Regions from separate parts of the Ruegeria sp. CDSA141 genome, predicted to be linked through region 1. Evidence: riboswitches for the same ligand, from Rfam matches in the RefSeq annotation. Region 1 holds a riboswitch; each other region holds the start of a gene.
The links. A riboswitch is a leader RNA that binds a small molecule or an ion and turns the genes downstream of it on or off. The one in region 1 is predicted to bind cobalamin.

Region 1 (4,301 bases):
GCCAATCATGTCTTCGGGTTCAATCCGGCGCAGGTCGAAGCGCTGGCATCGGGACAGTACTGTGACAGGCACTTTGCGGATTTCAGTGGTCGCGAAGATGAACTTCACGTGCGCGGGCGGTTCTTCCAGCGTCTTGAGCAGCGCGTTGAAAGCACTGGTCGAGAGCATGTGAACCTCGTCGATGATATAAATCTTGTAACGCGCGCTGGCGGCGCGATAGCGCACGCTGTCGATGATCTCGCGGATATCGTTGACGCCTGTGCGGCTGGCGGCGTCCATCTCCATCACGTCGACATGGCGACCTTCCATGATAGCGACACAGTGTTCGCACTGACCGCAGGGCTCGGTTGTGGGGCCACCGGTTCCGTCCGGACCGATGCAATTCATGCCCTTGGCGATGATCCTCGCGGTCGTGGTTTTGCCGGTGCCGCGAATGCCGGTCATGATGAAGGCCTGCGCGATCCGATCGGCCGCGAACGCGTTTTTCAGGGTGCGCACCATGGCATCCTGACCCACCAGATCGGCAAAGGTTTCCGGGCGATATTTGCGGGCGAGAACCTTATAGGCGGGGCTGGAGCTGTCTGTCATGTCTTCTCGTTGGGATTCGGTGCTTGGGCACAGCGTAGTGGCCACCGCTGCCCGCGTCCACAGCGTGGTGTCATGATTTTTGATTTAGAAACGAGTCGCTTTCGCACTAAACTGCGTTAGCAGATTTAATGACTCATTTTTGTAAAGAGTTCTTCGGGGAGGACACGTTTCATGTCGCAGCTGGTGATCTACGCCCTGCAAGTCGGAGGCGGAACGCTTGCACTGACCTCGATGCCCGGACGTGGCGGGGATTATTTCAGCGATCTGGATACGATCGCAGCCTGGCAGCCGGGGCTTGTTGTATCGATGACAACGGATGTCGAGATGCTTCAGGATGGCGCGAAGGATTTCGGCAGCGACATTCAAAGCCGCGCCAGCCGATGGGTTCACCTTCCGATCGAAGATTTCGGAGCGCCGACACAGGCGGTTCAGGACGCGTGGCCGTCTGTCAGCGCCGCAGCCCGGCACGCGCTGTCAGGTGGAGGTCGCGTTTTAGTGCACTGCCGTGGGGGCTGTGGCAGGTCAGGTATGGTTGTTCTGCGGCTGATGGTCGAATGCGGCGAACGCGCGGACACAGCGCTGGAACGATTGCGGGCGGTACGTCCTTGCGCTGTCGAAACGGATGCGCAACTGGCCTGGGCCTCTCGGCGTGCCCAGGCACGGGTCAGTCTGGAATCAGATTGAAATCTGCGCGGGCGCGCAAACGGGTTTTCGAGGCCGGATCGTGAAAACCTGGATCATCGCGCAGGGTGGGTTTTTCACGACGCCGGATGGCATCGCACTGAACGTGTTTCCGAAGATCAAGTCGGCATAGCCGTTCAGGGGCTCAATTGCGGCTTCGGGCTGCGTCCCGCAAAAGATACGAATGCTGTCTGATCGCGCGAGAAAAATTGCATGGCATCCTTCGGCGCAATGCGACAGCTCACTGCTGCCCTCAACCTCCAAATCGTCACTTGTGGCCAAGGTCGCCTGTGTCACGGCTTCGGATATCGAGCGCGCCAGCCGCGCCAAAGCGGGGCAGGTTTTGCCCGTCCGCTGACATACTGTTGCACTGTATTCATGCGTTTTTGTCTTCCAGATCATCCTGCGCCCTCCGCGCGTAGCGGACAGGATATTTGGGACAGGTGGGACAGCGTGATGCCGTCAGGACCTGCCCGGACACCCCGCCCGAGTTTCGGTTTCGTTTCCGATGGCAGGTCTCCTGACTTGCGGGTCATTGCTTTGCCGACCTTCCCGGCCATTGGGCCAGTGGTGTTTTGGCATCGCTTACCGCTTACAGTTGCGGGGGCAGTCGCGGATTTGGTTGTTGCCTGTATGACCAGACATTACCGCACCGTGTTCCCTTTTCATCCCGACCCCTTGTGGAGGCCGGAAACCATCACACAACCGCTAGCGTTTGAGCACGCACCGAGTCAAGCCGATCTTTTGACCGGACGCTTGGTCATGCTGGATACGATGTTGGTTCATGCATAGTGTCGAGGGTGTTGAGGTTCGGAAACCGGATTTACCAAGCGAAAAGCCAGAGATCATGTTGGATACAGAGCAAACGGTATTGACCGAGGAGTTTCGGTTTCCGTCCGGGCAGAAAACGCTGTCCGCCCGATTGTATAGCCCGGTAACTTCGCCCGAAATCGTCGTCGTGCTGAACAGTGCAACGGGTGTGCCGCGTGATTATTACCGTCATTTCGCACGATGGCTTGCCGCTGAGAAGGGTATGGCCTGCCTGACCTATGACTATAGGGATTATGGGTATTCTTTAACGGGCCGCCTGAAAGATTCGCGTGCGACCATGGCGGATTGGGCCTTGATCGACATGCCTGCGGCACGGGCGGAAATGCGTCGGCGATACCCGAATGCGAAACACTGGACCATCGGCCATTCCGTCGGCGCGATGTTGGGGCCAGTACAACCGGATATCGATCTGATTGACCGGATGATCTGTGTGTGTTCGGGGCTTGTGACCCTAAGCGACCATCCGTGGCCCTATCGGGGTTTGGCAAGGTTGTTCTGGTACGGCCATGCCCCGCTTTTGGCCCGAGCACTTGGCTACCTTCCCGGAAAGGCGATCGGGTTTGGCTCGGACCTGCCGGCATCGGTCTATTGGCAGTGGCGCAAATGGTGTACAGCGCCGTTAAGCTATGTACCTGAAATCGGGCGTGACTTACCTGCGGCGCACTGGGAGGAAACTGGAGTGCCCGTGGATTTGTTTGCATTCGAGGACGACCAGATGGTGCCGCCGGAAGCGGTTTGGCGGCTTGCGGATCTTTACGGCCCCGATGCCAACCGTCACCTGCTGAGCCCCGCCGATTTCGGGTTGCCTGAGGTTGGTCATATCGGAGCATTTGCCCGGCGCAACGCAGCGGTTTGGCCGCGACTGATCGCTTGACCAGACGCGGCGCAGGACGGGCCGGGCACCGTCCAACGATCACCGGTTGCGAAGTTTCTTTTCCTTCATGACGCCACGGACCATCTTACCGAACGCTTTGTCCCGCGCGCGGGACTGTGCGACTGTTTCAGAGTTGCGCCGATCTTCGCGCCGAAGCTTGCGCCACCGGTCCAGTCTCACCGGATCAAGCGTGCCGTGACTGATCGCCTTTTGCACGGCACATCCGGGCTCGGAGTTGTGCTGGCAATCCGCAAAACGGCAGTCCCGGCTCAACTCGGCAAGGTCCGAGAAAACTTCGTCGATCCCGTCCTGAGCGTCCAGCAGGCGCAACGCGCGCATTCCGGGTGTATCGATCAACCAGCCGCCGTTGCGCATCCGGTGCAGTGCGCGTGCGGTCGTTGTGTGCCGGCCCCGCGCGTCATCCTCGCGAATGCCCGAGGTGGTGAGATCCTGACCGGTCATGGAATTGGCAAGTGTCGTCTTGCCAACGCCCGACGAGCCAACCAGCGCTCCGGTTTGGCTTTTGGAGCACCAGGACAGAACCTTTTCAACTTCTGCAGGGTCCAGCGCGTTGATCGCCAGAACCGTCAAGAACGGGTCCAGTGATTGCACCTGCCCCGAGAAACTATCAGGGTCCTCTGATTTGTCGGCCTTTGTCAGAACAACGACCGGGTAACACCCGGCCTGATGCGCAAGCGCCAGATATCGTTCCAGCCGGGGCAGGTTGAAATCGGCATTGCACGAGCTGACGATGAACAGCACATCGACATTGGCTGCGATCAGTTGCGTCGCGGCACCTGTACCGGCGGCGCGTCGGTGCAGCAGGCTGCGCCGGTCGAGCAAGTGGCGCACGCGTTTGTCGTCGTCGGTGAGAACCCAATCGCCAACGGCATAGCTGCCGGTTGACTGATCGAGGGTCAGCAACGGGACTTCACCATACGGGTTCAGCCCGATCAGGCGGTCCCGATGAACGGAAGTGATGCGAAAAGGTGTGCAGGAAGGATAAGCCGCGTGTTGCGCAGCAAAGTGAGAGGACCATCCCAGGTCCGAAAGTGTAAGAAACATTGGTCTGCCTGTCGTCAGAAACAGTACTCCCGACGGATGGCAATCGCTCATCCCCGGGTCATGTGTTCAGGCAGTCAGTTGATACCGTGAGGTCAGAACCGTGCTGCCCGAAGGGTCTTTTCTACAATCATAAAGCCCTCCTGCGGCTAAGGTTCGAAAAGTGAGAGGTTGGACATCGACCCAAGCGGGGCTCGTTGTGGCTGCTTCCTTCCGGACCTGACCAGGTTGGCGAGGCGCTCGCCCGCGCCAACCTCTCGACTCT
Region 2 (4,301 bases), on a different contig from region 1:
GATCATCAGGATCGACCTTTCCGCCATATTGGTTCTGGTTCTCATAGGCTTGCTCAGCTACGCGCCCGGGCTGGGAAATCTGGCGGATGTAACCCTTCTGTTCGACGGCTTCGCATCCAATGCCGTCATCTCGATCATTGCGGTAATGATCGTCGGTGCTGGTCTGGACAAGACGGGGATCATGAACAAGGTTGCTGCCGTTATCCTCAAATATGGTGGCAAATCGGAAGGCAGGGTTGTTCCAATCATCTCAGGAACCGTTGGCGTCATTTCTTCGTTCATGCAGAATGTCGGCGCCGCTGCTCTGTTTCTTCCCGTTGTCAGCCGTATTTCTTCGCGGTCAGGTATACCGCTGTCACGACTGCTGATGCCGATGGGATTCTGCGCCATTTTGGGTGGCACAATGACGATGGTCGGGTCGTCTCCACTTATCCTGCTGAACGACCTGATCCTGACGGCAAATGACAGTTTGCCGGCATCTCAGAAAATGGCGCCCTTCAGCCTGTTCTCGGTCACACCGATCGGTGCAGTTCTGATCCTAACGGGAATTGGTTACTTTTTGCTGTTAGGACGCTGGGTTTTGCCCGTGGCTGAAGGGCCTGACAATACGGGCACCGGACAAGGGACACAGGAATACCTGCAAAGGGTCTATGGCCTCAAAGCCGACGTGTTCGAAGTCGTAGTGCCCGAGGACAGCCCCTTGGTCGGAGAGATTCTGGCCGACATCAACCACGAAAACCACCTGTACATCATTTCCACCTTCTATCGCGGCAAAACCTCGATGGTTCAGGTTTTGACAGCCGAAATTGCGGCCCCGTGTCGGCTGGCCATCGTCGGCCGCCGTTGGGAGGTCGAGACGTTCGCCAAGAAATACGGGCTTACCGTTCTTCCGGATTTGGACATTTTTGTCGAAGAGTTCGCCCCCACCAATGCAGGCGTGGCCGAGGTGGTCGTCACGCCAGACAGCAAGCTGATCGGCAAATGCCCCCGCGAGCTTTTGTTCCGCAAGACCTATGGCATGTCGCTGCTGGCCATTCACCGCGGCGAAGAGACGCTGAGCCATGTCGAGACCGAGGATCACGAATCCACTCAGATCGGGCTCGAAAAGTTTCAGGCCGGTGACATGCTCGTGGCGCATACCAGATGGGACAACCTGATGCGGATCAAGCGCGACCCGGACTTCGTCGTTGTGACAACGGACTTTCCCCAGGACGAACTGAGGCCGCAAAAAGTCGGCTGGGCCCTGGCATTTTTCGCCATTTCGCTGTCATTGATCCTGTTCACGGACGTCCGGCTTTCGCTCTGCCTTCTTACCGGAGCGGTAGGCATGATGTTGACCCGTGTGCTCAGCGTGGATGAGGCATACCGGGCGGTCGGGTGGAACACCGTATTCCTGCTCGCCTGCCTCATACCGTTGGGACAAGCCGTACAGAACACAGGCACAGCTGCGTGGATCGCCCAGCAGATCATGATAATTCTGGACGGCTGGCCGCTCTGGTCGCTGCAAACCGGAATCGCCGTTCTGGCGACTGCTTTTTCTCTGGTCATGTCAAATGTCGGGGCCACTGTCCTGCTGGTGCCTTTGGCGATATCGATTGCGATAGCGGCTGGTGGGAATCCATCGGTTTTTGCACTGACCGTCGCCATTTCCACATCGAACAGCTTCATCATCCCAACCCATCAGGTAAACGCATTGATTATGGGTCCGGCAGGATACAAGGTGATGGATTTCGTGCGTTCCGGTGGGATCATGACTGTGCTGTTTCTGGTCGTCTCTCTGCTCATGATCAACGTCATCTATTAGCGCGAGAGGATCCGGGGTGTTCGGCGGTCTTTTCCCACCATCGTGACAAGTTCTGTCGAGGCACCCACCCACCACAGTGTACGACCCTAGCAGAGATACCGTTCGTCGCCGGGCTCATCTCAGGCTGAACCCCGCACGACATGCCGCCCATCGACGCCCACAGGTCGCTTTCTACTCCTCTACATCATTGTTACGCGCGACTCGCTTGACAAGCAGGCCAGCGGTGCCGCATGTCCCTTTCGTTGGTGTCGGTGACAGCCGATGAAAAGGGAATGCGTCAACGGTCATGCCGCCAAACGCAGCCGCCCCCGCGACCGTGAACGGAGAGGATGCCCAATGCCACTGGCCCAAAGGCCGGGAAGGCGGGACATCCGACAGAGGCCCTCCTCTGGCATCCGCAAGCCGGGAGACCTGCCAACAACCGAAGTTGAAACCGGGCGGGGTGTTCCGGTGTCGGGTCCGTGACCAATCGTGGCCCGCATGAAACCCCGTCCCCCGCGAAGAGGATTTGGGGGGATGAGAGACATGACCGAGACCACACCAGTCGAGTTGCTGGTCTGTACCACCTGCCGTCGCGGCCTGCCTGTCGAAGATGACGCGCAACGCCCGGGCGCTTTGTTGCACAAGGCCCTGGAACAGGCTGACCTGCCCGACGGTGTCACCCTGAAAGCCGTAGAATGCCTGTCTAACTGCGATCAAGGTTGTTCGATCGTATTGCGCGGCGGGCCGGGCCGCTGGACATTCGTCTATGAAAACCTGAGCGAAACAGATCATGTCGACGTCATTGTCGACGGTGCGACCAAGTATCTGGCCACTGAAGATGGTTTGGTGAAATGGCGCGAACGCCCCGAACATTTCCGAAAAAACTGTGCCTCGCGCATTCCCCCGATTGGAGCCTGACATGTCGAACCTCGAAAAACTCCCCGTCACAGTGATCACCGGCTTTCTGGGCTCGGGCAAGACCACTTTGGTGCGTCATCTGATGCAGAACCCGCAGGGCAAGCGCCTTGCTGTCGTGGTCAACGAGTTCGGCGATGTAGGCGTCGATGGCGACATCCTGAAATCCTGCGCCATTCCCGATTGCCCGGCGGAAAACATCATGGAACTGGCCAATGGCTGCATCTGCTGCACCGTGGCAGATGATTTCATTCCCACCATCGAGGCCCTGATGGCTCTGGAACCGCGCCCGGATCACATCCTGATCGAAACCTCGGGACTGGCGCTTCCCAAACCATTGCTGAAGGCGTTTGACTGGCCCGACATCCGCTCGAAAATCACCGTGGATGGCGTGATCGCCCTAGCCGATGCCGAGGCTGTAGCCGCCGGTCGCTTCGCGCCCAATGTCGAAGCGGTGGATGCCCAGCGCATGGCCGATGACTCGATCGACCACGAAACGCCCCTGTCCGAGGTGTTCGAGGATCAGATCTCCTGCGCCGACATCATCCTGCTGACCAAGCCCGACCTCGCCGGCCCTGAAGGCGTGGTAAAAGCACGCGAGATCATCGCCGCCGAGGCGCCGCGTCCCCTGCCCGTGGTCGAAGTGGCCGAAGGTGCGGTGGACGTTCGCGTTGTGTTGGGTTTGGAAGCCGCCGCCGAGGATGACATGGACGCCCGCCCTTCGCATCACGACGGCCACCATGATCACGAGCATGACGATTTCGAAAGCATCATCGTCGAGTTGCCCGAGCAAGCCGATCCGACCCAACTGGTGGCCAAAATCGAACGCCTCGCCAATGAGCTGAACATCCTGCGGGTCAAAGGGTATGCCGCCGTTCAGGGAAAGCCCATGCGTCTGTTGGTACAAGCCGTGGGTGCGCGGGTACGTCACCAGTATGACCGTCCGTGGGAACCCGGCGAAGAGCGCCGTTCGCGTCTGGTCGTAATCGCCGAGCATGACGACATCAAAGAGGCGGAAATCCGCGATATCCTCGTGGGTGTGCGTGAGGCTGCCGAGTAAGACCCATGCACGTCGTCTTCCGCGAAAGCCACGGGCTCGAGGAAACCGAGACCCCGACCGATCTGGGCCAGAGCCCAGCAGAACTGGTGGTGCTGTCTTTCTCGGACAGCGACCTGGGTGCTTTCGCGGCGGGCTGGCATCGTGGTGGCGGACCGGATGGGCGAATGCCGACCCTGCGGCTGGCCAATCTGACAGCTTTGAAACACCCGCTGTCCGTTGACACCTATGTCGAGCAGACGCTCGAGGGCGCCAAGGGCATTCTGATCCGTCTGATCGGTGGCGTGCCCTACTGGTCCTATGGCCTGCAGCAGGTTCTGGCACTGGCGCAGGCCAAAGGCATCGCTCTGGCCGTCCTCCCAGCGGACGGGCGCGAGGATACGCGGTTGGATGACTATTCCACCTTGCCCGTCTCGACCCTGCGGCGGCTGGCGCATCTGTGCGATACCGGCGGCGAGGTCGCGGCACAGGCCGCACTGGCACAGATGGCTCTGGCGGCAGGGCTTTATGCCGGTCCGGTGATGGGCGCCAAGACCTTGCCCG
Region 3 (4,301 bases), on a different contig from region 1:
ATATCGCCGCTGGAAAAACCGATCTCACCCTCTATGGCATCACCGGACACAAAAACACCGGCTATGACTTTATGCGCCAGCGCAGGCAAAGGCGCACAGCACAAAGCCAGTGTGATAACCAGATGCTTCATGTGGTCGCTCCTCTGACAAACAGCTCGGGCTTGACTTTGCGCGCCAGCAAAACGGCGAACCCGGTCAAAATCGCTTCGATGGCCATGACAGGTATATGTGCAAAGAAAACAAGCTTGGCAGCGGGCAGGAACTCATCCCCCGACAGTGCCAGTGAAGTCGCGACCATGCCGGTCGTCGCCGCAATGGCAAATGCGCCGCCCAAGCCACCCCAGATCGCACCCTGCAAAGGCGTCCCACGCGCGATCAGGCGACCAAACAACAATCCGGCCACCACCGCGGGCAAAGCGATATTGACGGTGTTGATCCCCAACACCGTCAATCCGCCAAAGCCGAAAAAGACCGCCTGCAGCAAAAGCCCGACGAACAAAGCCGGGAATGCGGCCCAGCCAAGCAGCAGTCCAGCCATGCCATTGAGGATCAAATGTACCGATGACGGACCAATGGGTACGTGGATCAACGATGCCACGAAGAAACTGGCTGACAACACTCCGGCAGTGGGGATGCGGTCAAGATCCAGTGACCTGAGGCCCATGGCAATCCCACCCGCAGCGGCGACGGCACCGCCGACCACGACCGGGTTGGAAAGGGCTCCGTCGACGATGTGCATTTGGGTTTACTCCAGATCCCAGGCGCGGATCCAGATGACCGCATCCTGACTAAGTTCTTTACCCTCATGTTCGGTCACTGGACCTGAACCAAGTGCTGCGAAACCCCAGTAACCGGCTTTTGGAACGCCAAACGAAAAGTACCCGTTGTCGTCCGATATGGCGACCACGGCACCACCCGGCATTGGTGACACCTTCGGTGTCGAAGCGGCCGAGCTCTCCATGCCAGGTTCGGCGGCCATGTACTCGATCTCGATCTCAGCACCTGCAACCGGCTGACCATCAGCCATCACACGGCCCGTGAAGGTCGAACCTGCGATGATGTTGGTCGGCTTGTTAAGCGGTATGATCTCGGTCGGCAGACCCACAGGGTTCATCCAGTCGGTCGGCAATGCGTTGCGGTTCAGGAACGCTTTGGTGAACTGCTGGATATAGATGTCTTCGGCTTCCTCATAATAAGGTTGAGGAACCGTCACCAGCACGTAATCGCCCGAACGTTTGACAGGAACACTGCCTTTGAACGCCGCCCCCTCGTTTTCTCCACCGGTGAAGCGGACAGGTTCCAGCGTATCAAGTAAATCAGTTTTTTTGCCGTTGTGGATCACATAGAATTCCTGCGGCTTTTCCATATCCATGACATGACCGTTCTCGAACGGATGCCAGAAGATCAGCTTGACCGGCACATCGCCGGGTTTCTCGATCATGGTGTCGGTGGTGTATTCCAAAAGGAAATGCGCATTTGCCATGGCAGGAATTGCCATCGCGGCAGCGGCTGCACTGAGCAGCTTTTTCATGAACAGTCGTCCTTGTCCCGTCGCGCCAATCCCGGTGCGAAATTCACTTTGACTGCGGGACATCCAACGCCAAATTGCCCTTTCAGGCATCCTGGTCCGACGCACATCCCGTCGCCGATGAGGAGCGCCCCTTATGGGGGCACATGCCCGGCAGGTATCCTGACTTGCGGGTCAAAGCGTCGGACTGGCCTTCCCGGGAAAACCCCAGTGGCGTTTCAGCCCTGCTCGCCGCTTACAGTTGCGGGTGCAGTTGCGGAATTGGGCCTGAGCCCGCACCGCATTCCCTATTGATTCCAGAGCGCGCCCCGGAACCGGACATGTCCAGCGGCTTGCCAGACAATCCCAGTCTCCGTCAACGATCAATTGTGATGGCGGTCGAAAAAGTTATGAGCCTGGGAAGTCTGGTGTGGTTTGACGTGCTTTGGTAAGCATCAGTGGAAGAAGGGGAAATACACTTCTAGGCTTCTGAAAGATACCTTTCCGACAACGGCAAGCTTGCTGCGCCCAGCGAGCGCGCATCCGGGCCCAGGGCCCCCGCCAGCACCAAAGGGCGCTCAAGACCGGTCAGGTTAACCTCGGACAGTTTCTTTTCGACCAATTCAACCAAATGCGCCTTGATGTCCGGCGGCATCCAGCCGTCAATCTTTACGCACTCAAAGTCGATTAGACTGCATGATGATACAATCGCATAGGCAATCCCGCTCGCGGTCTTATTCAACCAGTTCTCCAGTTGAGCTTTTGGCACATCCCAATGCTCGGTCGATTCCCATAAAGAATGCGAGGTTGCCCCTGCTGTCGTGATTGCACGCTCGAGCACATAAAGGCTGGCCACGTCAATCAGCGGCTTCACACCGCCAGCGTCATCAGGAACAGGCAAAGGACCGAGCGCGCCTGCATTTCCCCGACCAGAAAAGATCGAGCCATTGAGGACCACCCCGCCGCCAATGAAGAAGCCGACGTAGAAATACAAAAAATCTCTTGGCCCGTCAGCCGGGCCAAAAACCAATTCCGCACCACAGGCCGCTGTCGCGTCATTTTGAAGGAAAACTGGCATATTGCAGCTGAGAGCCAGGTCCGCTTTTAAGTCCGACGCGCGCCACGGGTCCATTTTTTCCTGAGGAACCTGCAAAGCCTTCGCCCAGTCCCACAGGTAAAAGGGCATAGCTATTCCGAGCCCCGCGATCCGGCTTTTGGACTCAGGTGACATGGACGACATCACTTTCCCAAGACACTCCCTGGAAAAATCCAAAGTGGCATTCGGCGTTGGATAGTCATAGGTTTGCCTCTCTCGTTGCCGCACATTTCCGACAAAGTCAGTCAAAACCAGTTCGGTACTGCGGCGCCCGACTTTAAGCCCAAAGAAGAACGCACCATCCGGATTGAGGCGCATGGGAACAGAAGGTTGCCCGACTTTCCCGCGAACCGGTTCACCGCGCAGAAGCAACCCATCCTTTTCCAATAGACGCATAATGACGGAAACCGTTTGTGCCGACAGTCCCGTCATGCGCGCGATTTCGGACTTCGCAAGGGCCTGATGGCGCCGGACAAGAGATAACACAAGGCGTTCGTTTCGGGCCCGCATGCCGCTTTGGTTTGTTCCGCGCACCTCTGACCCGTGCGAGCCAATCGAGTTTGTCTGAGATGAATATTCAGGCACGACCACCCCTTTCTTGCTTGAGAATGAGAAAGCCGACCCGCCCTGTCAATAATAAATAAGAGTGAGTTATTTATTGACTCAATTTTTGATTCTTGTGATGGTTTCTCATGGGATCAGGTTATTTTTTCCTGATCGCTCTCGTGCCCTCATGGGCATTAGAAAAACTGGGAGGATTATCGATGAAACTTGCAAGACTTGCGGGCGCGACAGCGCTGGCAGCTGCTGCCATGGCTGGCAGTGCAATGGCGGAAGGTGAAACTGTTTGCCTGATCACCAAAACGGACACCAACCCGTTCTTTGTCAAAATGAAGGAGGGCGCGACAGCGAAGGCGGAAGAGCTGGGAATGACGCTGAAAGCCTTTGCGGGCAAGGTCGACGGTGACCATGAAACGCAGGTGCAAGCCATTGAGACCTGCATTCTGGACGGCGCCAAAGGCATTCTGCTGACGGCCTCGGACACATCATCCATCGTTCCGGCTGTGAAGCAGGCGCGGGATGCAGGGGTTCTGGTAATCGCTCTGGATACGCCGCTGGAACCCATTGACTCGGCTGACGCTACGTTCGCCACGGACAATTTCCTTGCCGGGCTGTTGATTGGACAATGGGCCAAAGCCACGCTGGGCGACGCCGCCAACGACGCCAAAATCGCGACACTGGATCTTGCCGTCAGCCAGCCGACAGTGGATGTGCTGCGCAATCAGGGCTTCCTTCAGGGCTTCGGTGTTGATCTGGCAGACCCGAACGTGATCGGCGATGAAGATGACCCCCGTTTGGTCGGAAGTGATGTCACTGCCGGCAACGAAGAAGGAGGTCGCCGCGCGATGGAAAACCTACTGGCCAAGGATCCGACGATCAACGTTGTTCACACCATCAACGAACCTGCGGCGGCAGGCGCTTATGAAGCGCTCAAAGCCATCGGACGTGAAAATGACGTACTCATCGTTTCCGTGGACGGAGGTTGCCCGGGCGTCCAAAACGTTGCTGATGGTGTTATCGGCGCAACGTCGCAACAATACCCGCTGTTGATGGCATCACTGGGGGTTGAGGCCGTCAAGAAATGGGCGGATGAAGGTGTAAAACCTGAAAACACACCCGGTAAGGATTTCTTTGACA
Region 4 (4,301 bases), on a different contig from region 1:
AACTCCTGCGGAGCCAGAAGAAGGCGTGACAAGATATCAGAGAGAGTCAGTAGAATTGCGCCCACGATGGCTGAGGCGACCAGCAGGTTTCGGTGCAGAGTTCCGGCGATGCCGCGTGCAATATGCGGTACCATCAACCCGACGAAGCCGATGACGCCGGCAACGGAAACGAAACTGGCCGTCGCCAACGCGGCAACGAAGAACATACTGAACCGCAGGCCCTGAACGGGAATACCCAGTGAAGAGGCTGTAAAATCTCCGGTCAGCAGTGCGTCAAGCCACCGGCTGCGATAAAGTGAATAGCTCAGAATCAGGCCCAATCCGATTAAGACAAGTGGGAACGTTTCCCATCTTGCCAGTCCCAAACCGCCAAGCATCCAGAATATCACCGAATGCGCAGCGCGATTGTCGCCAGAGAAAATCAGGTAATTGGTGATCGCGGAAAACAGAAAGGATACCGCCAAACCAGCCAGGATAAGTTTTTCAGGCGCGCTCGTGCGTAAGCCCTGAACCAGCGCCAGAACAATGCCGGATGCGATCAGGCCGCCGCAAAACGCCGCCAACGGCAACGTCCAGATGCCCAATACATCACCTGTGACCGTGATCACCAGAACGGCGCCAGCAGCTGCACCAGAGGACAGACCGAACAGAAACGGATCTGCCAGATCGTTTCGCGTCGTTGTTTGCAAAACAACACCAACGACGCCCAGCCCCGCGCCAATCACGGCAGCAAACAGGGCGCGGGGCAGGCGAAGGTCGAAGACGATCCGGTGCAAGGGCGACATGTCTCCGTCCACCAGACCGGTTCCAAGACCGATGGCTGTAAAAACTTCGCGCAGGGGGATAGGAGTGGTCCCGTAGACGATGGACAACAGCAAAAGGGCGGTCAGAACAACCGCCCCCAACAAAATCAAACGGCCCAATTGGACCATATCAGTTGGTCTCCGGGTGCATGGCCTTCGCCATTTTCTCGATCGCCTCGATGTTTGCCGGGCCGGGCGTCAGTTCTTCGTAACGCAGGCCAATCCAGCGTTCGTTCTTTACCGCGTCCGTTTGTGACATCACCGGATGATCCTTCAGGAACTGAAAGGTGTCCTCTGCGCCGTTGCCGGACTGATAGTCGAGCAGCACCAGAAATTCCGGGTTAGCCGCTGCCACGGCTTCCCACGACGTGCGGCCCCAGCTGGTATCCAGATCATGTGTCACGTTTTCGCCACCGGCGGCTGCGATCATTGCATCGGGAATGGCGAACTTGCCGGCAGTAAACGGAGCATCGGCCGGTCCGTCCAGCAGGAACACGCGGGGCTTTGCCAGATCGGCTGTTTTTGCTTCAATGGCGGACAGTTGGTCCTTCCAGTTGGCAACCAGCGCTTCGGCCTCGTCCTCGACCTGCATGACCATGCCCAGACGCAGAACGTCACCAAACAAAAGGTTCATGCTGGCCTCGGGGCGATTCTTGTCCAGATGCACGCAGCTTTCGGTCAGGACCATGGTCTTGATACCAAAGGGTTCCAGGGTGTCGGGCGTGACATCGCCACCGGGTTTCATGCCATAGTACCAACCGGCAAAGAACAGATCGGGCTCGACGGCCACAAGGTTTTCAATGGTCGGGTATTTGGGGGCAAGTTCTGGGATATCGCCACGCTGAGCATCAAAATCGGGGCTTGTTTTGTACCAGCCGGTAATTCCGGTAAGCCCCACGATCTTGTCCTGAAGGCCGAGTGCAAAGGCCATATCCGTCATGTTCATGTCGTGCACGACCAGACGCTCGGGCGCCGTTTCAAAAACAAGCGGTTCGCCGCAGTTGTCCACCGTGACGGCCTCCGCTGCTGCGCCACTTGCCAAGCCAGTGAAAACAACCACTGGCCAGAGTTTGTGCATCATTTTTAGCTCCTGTTATGATGACAGTTTTCGTTTTCGGATATCCAGCGCCGGGATCATGCGGCCTTCGTGCTGAAAGCACAGATAATCCACACCAAATGTGTCACGTACCCGGTCTGTGGTCAGAACTTCGCTGACAGGCCCGAACCCGGTCAGGCGCGTGGCTTTCATCAACGCCACATGGCTGGCGAATTCCGGGATCATGACCAAATCATGGACGATCATGACGACCGTTACCCCCAGGTCAGCGACCAAGGACAGCATGTGCCCCTTGGCATCCGGGTCCAGATGGTTGGTTGGTTCGTCCAGAAACAACAAAGACGGATTCTGGGCCAATGCGCGAGCAATATGTGCGCGCTGACGTTCACCGCCCGACAGTTGGCTCATCGGTTTGTTTGCGAAATGCGACAGTTCGGTCGTCGTCAGCACCCGTTCAAGATCAGCTTTATGTTGAGCCGTCGATCGTTCACCCTGAATCGGGATTTGTCCCAGCGCAACATAGTCTTGCAGCCGCATCCGTCCATCGGGCGTTTCCTGCTGTCCGACCACAGCAATGGATCGGGCGCGTTGGCGGGCGGACAGAGTGCGAAGGCTTTTGCCTTGAATCCAAACATCACCCAACGCAATCCGTTCGATCCCGCATAGCAGTTTCAGCAGAGTGGTCTTACCGGCACCGTTCGGTCCGGCAATTGCCAGAATTGATCCTTCTTCCAGACGAAAGGACACGTCCTGCAACAGGATATCACCATTGAGAGCGTAGTACTCCAGATCCTCGGCAACCAGAAAACTCATGACGTCCCTCGGGATGGCAAAGCGGGTATTCGCGACAGGGTCTTTGCAAAGAGGGCAGGAGGACGGTCCGACGCGCTTGTCCAGCCATCGTCGCTGTCGCCGAACTGCGTCGCGAATTCGACCAGGGCAGCCAGGTCGTGTGATGTCTTAATGTCGCCGAACAGGTACTGCGCTTTGCCTGCGGCCTGAAATCCAACGGTCATGGCCCGTTCACAACCTGCCATGCAGGCCACCATTCGGGTTTCAAAACCGTCAGGCAACTGAGCGTCCAGTGCGTCTTGCGCGGCCTCGGCAGGCATCGTCCCCTGACATGTTGAACAGATCAGAACGTAGTGATCAGAATAGCAGGCCATTGCCATCTCCGTCGTTTGCCAGATGCAGACAGAGGGCAAATACCCATATATTACGCAAACGCGCCATCAAGCCTCCTTCGGGGACGCCCCGCCCCGGGTTGGTTTACCATGCGATGGCAGGTCTCCTGACTTGCGGGTCAAGGCTCGGCCCACCTTCCCAACCCTTTCGGATCAGTGGTACAGTGGCGTCGCTCACCGCTTACAGTTGCGGGGGCAGTCACGGACTTGGCGCATCCCTGCGCCGCACCGTATTCCCATTTTCATCCCTTGCGGAACCATCCCGATCAGCTAGTCCGGCTACGCAAGACTTGTCAAGCGGCAGACGGTGTGGGGTGGTGGAAGGATTTGCGATAGTTGAGCCGACTATCCTGTTCACGCCAGCCCGGACCGAACGGTGTCAATAGTCCGATACAAGCAGGAAATCCGGCTCTGCATCTTCTTCGACCTTTGAAAACCGCGGGATTGGCTCTTCAAAGACATTGTCCGTACGGTCGTCATTCACGGTCGAAACCTCGCCAATAAGGCAATCGCCGCGCTCCGCCCAGAAAGCGTGCCAGATGCCGGGCATCAGAGTTACACTTTGCCCCTGCTTCAGCCGCAAGTGCTCTCCGGGTTGCAAGGTTACAGGGCAGGCATCGCTGGGGACCGTCACCGGGTTGTCGCGGTCAACGCCACCGTTTGGATCCGACGCATAGATTTCCAGAACGAGGTCGCCGCCGCCCCGGTTGATGATGTCTTCTGCTTTGACGATATGTCGGTGCATCGGAGAAAGCTGATTGTCTTTCGAGATCAACAGTTTTTCCGCATAGAGCATCCCGCGCCCGGATTTCAGATCCTTCGCCTCACCATTGCGCAGAGTGAACAGAAAAAGCCCAAGTTCGTCGAAACGGCCTTGTGCGTAATCGGTTATGTCCCATCCCAGCCCGCGGTTGCGAATCGTTTCCGCCAGAGGGCTGCGCATTTGCTCTGACGTCCAATTCGCAAAGGGTGGCAACACGGCACCGAAGGACTGAATAAACGCGTGTGCCTGGGATTTGATACGGTTGATTTCAGATCGTTTCATTGTGCCATTCTAAAGATCAAAGCTCATGCGCCCAAGGCGGTTCCGCCCCGGCTCGGGATACGGTCACTGCGGCCACATCCGCGCCCAGTTCCATAGCCGTTCGCAAGTTTTCCGCAGTCAATCCGCGCAGACCTGATTTGGTCAGATGCCCTGCACGGCTGAGACCGGTCAGGACGCCAGCGTTGAACGTGTCACCTGCGCCGATTGTGTCG

Region 2: linked by a shared signal. The riboswitch ahead of AC2FLP_RS14630 (DUF1636 family protein) and the one ahead of AC2FLP_RS19010 (hypothetical protein) in region 1 are both predicted to bind cobalamin.
Region 3: linked by a shared signal. The riboswitch ahead of AC2FLP_RS20560 (DUF4198 domain-containing protein) and the one ahead of AC2FLP_RS19010 (hypothetical protein) in region 1 are both predicted to bind cobalamin.
Region 4: linked by a shared signal. The riboswitch ahead of AC2FLP_RS08965 (DUF1636 family protein) and the one ahead of AC2FLP_RS19010 (hypothetical protein) in region 1 are both predicted to bind cobalamin.

The regions. Positions count from the first base shown of each region.
Region 1 is NZ_JBXWPT010000019.1:9,755-14,055, forward strand. Features, by position in the region: gene AC2FLP_RS19000 (DNA polymerase III subunit gamma/tau) at 1-588, opposite strand, end outside; gene AC2FLP_RS19005 (protein-tyrosine phosphatase family protein) at 760-1,272, shown strand; gene AC2FLP_RS19010 (hypothetical protein) at 1,264-1,671, opposite strand; cobalamin riboswitch at 1,763-1,983, opposite strand; gene AC2FLP_RS19015 (alpha/beta hydrolase family protein) at 2,054-2,974, shown strand; gene rsgA (ribosome small subunit-dependent GTPase A) at 3,014-4,039, opposite strand; RNA gene ffs (signal recognition particle sRNA small type) at 4,198-4,296, opposite strand.
Region 2 is NZ_JBXWPT010000010.1:64,624-68,924, reverse strand. Features, by position in the region: gene AC2FLP_RS14635 (SLC13 family permease) at 1-1,804, shown strand, start outside; cobalamin riboswitch at 2,031-2,237, shown strand; gene AC2FLP_RS14630 (DUF1636 family protein) at 2,330-2,704, shown strand; gene cobW (cobalamin biosynthesis protein CobW) at 2,706-3,761, shown strand; gene cobN (cobaltochelatase subunit CobN) at 3,767-4,301, shown strand, end outside.
Region 3 is NZ_JBXWPT010000025.1:18,643-22,943, reverse strand. Features, by position in the region: gene AC2FLP_RS20570 (NikL family nickel/cobalt ECF transporter subunit) at 1-131, opposite strand, end outside; gene cbiM (cobalt transporter CbiM) at 128-739, opposite strand; gene AC2FLP_RS20560 (DUF4198 domain-containing protein) at 746-1,531, opposite strand; cobalamin riboswitch at 1,664-1,862, opposite strand; gene AC2FLP_RS20555 (ROK family transcriptional regulator) at 1,989-3,113, opposite strand; gene AC2FLP_RS20550 (sugar ABC transporter substrate-binding protein) at 3,368-4,301, shown strand, end outside.
Region 4 is NZ_JBXWPT010000004.1:221,958-226,258, reverse strand. Features, by position in the region: gene AC2FLP_RS08980 (FecCD family ABC transporter permease) at 1-932, opposite strand, end outside; gene AC2FLP_RS08975 (ABC transporter substrate-binding protein) at 934-1,884, opposite strand; gene AC2FLP_RS08970 (ABC transporter ATP-binding protein) at 1,897-2,673, opposite strand; gene AC2FLP_RS08965 (DUF1636 family protein) at 2,670-3,026, opposite strand; cobalamin riboswitch at 3,125-3,319, opposite strand; gene AC2FLP_RS08960 (D-lyxose/D-mannose family sugar isomerase) at 3,424-4,089, opposite strand; gene AC2FLP_RS08955 (carbohydrate kinase family protein) at 4,106-4,301, opposite strand, start outside.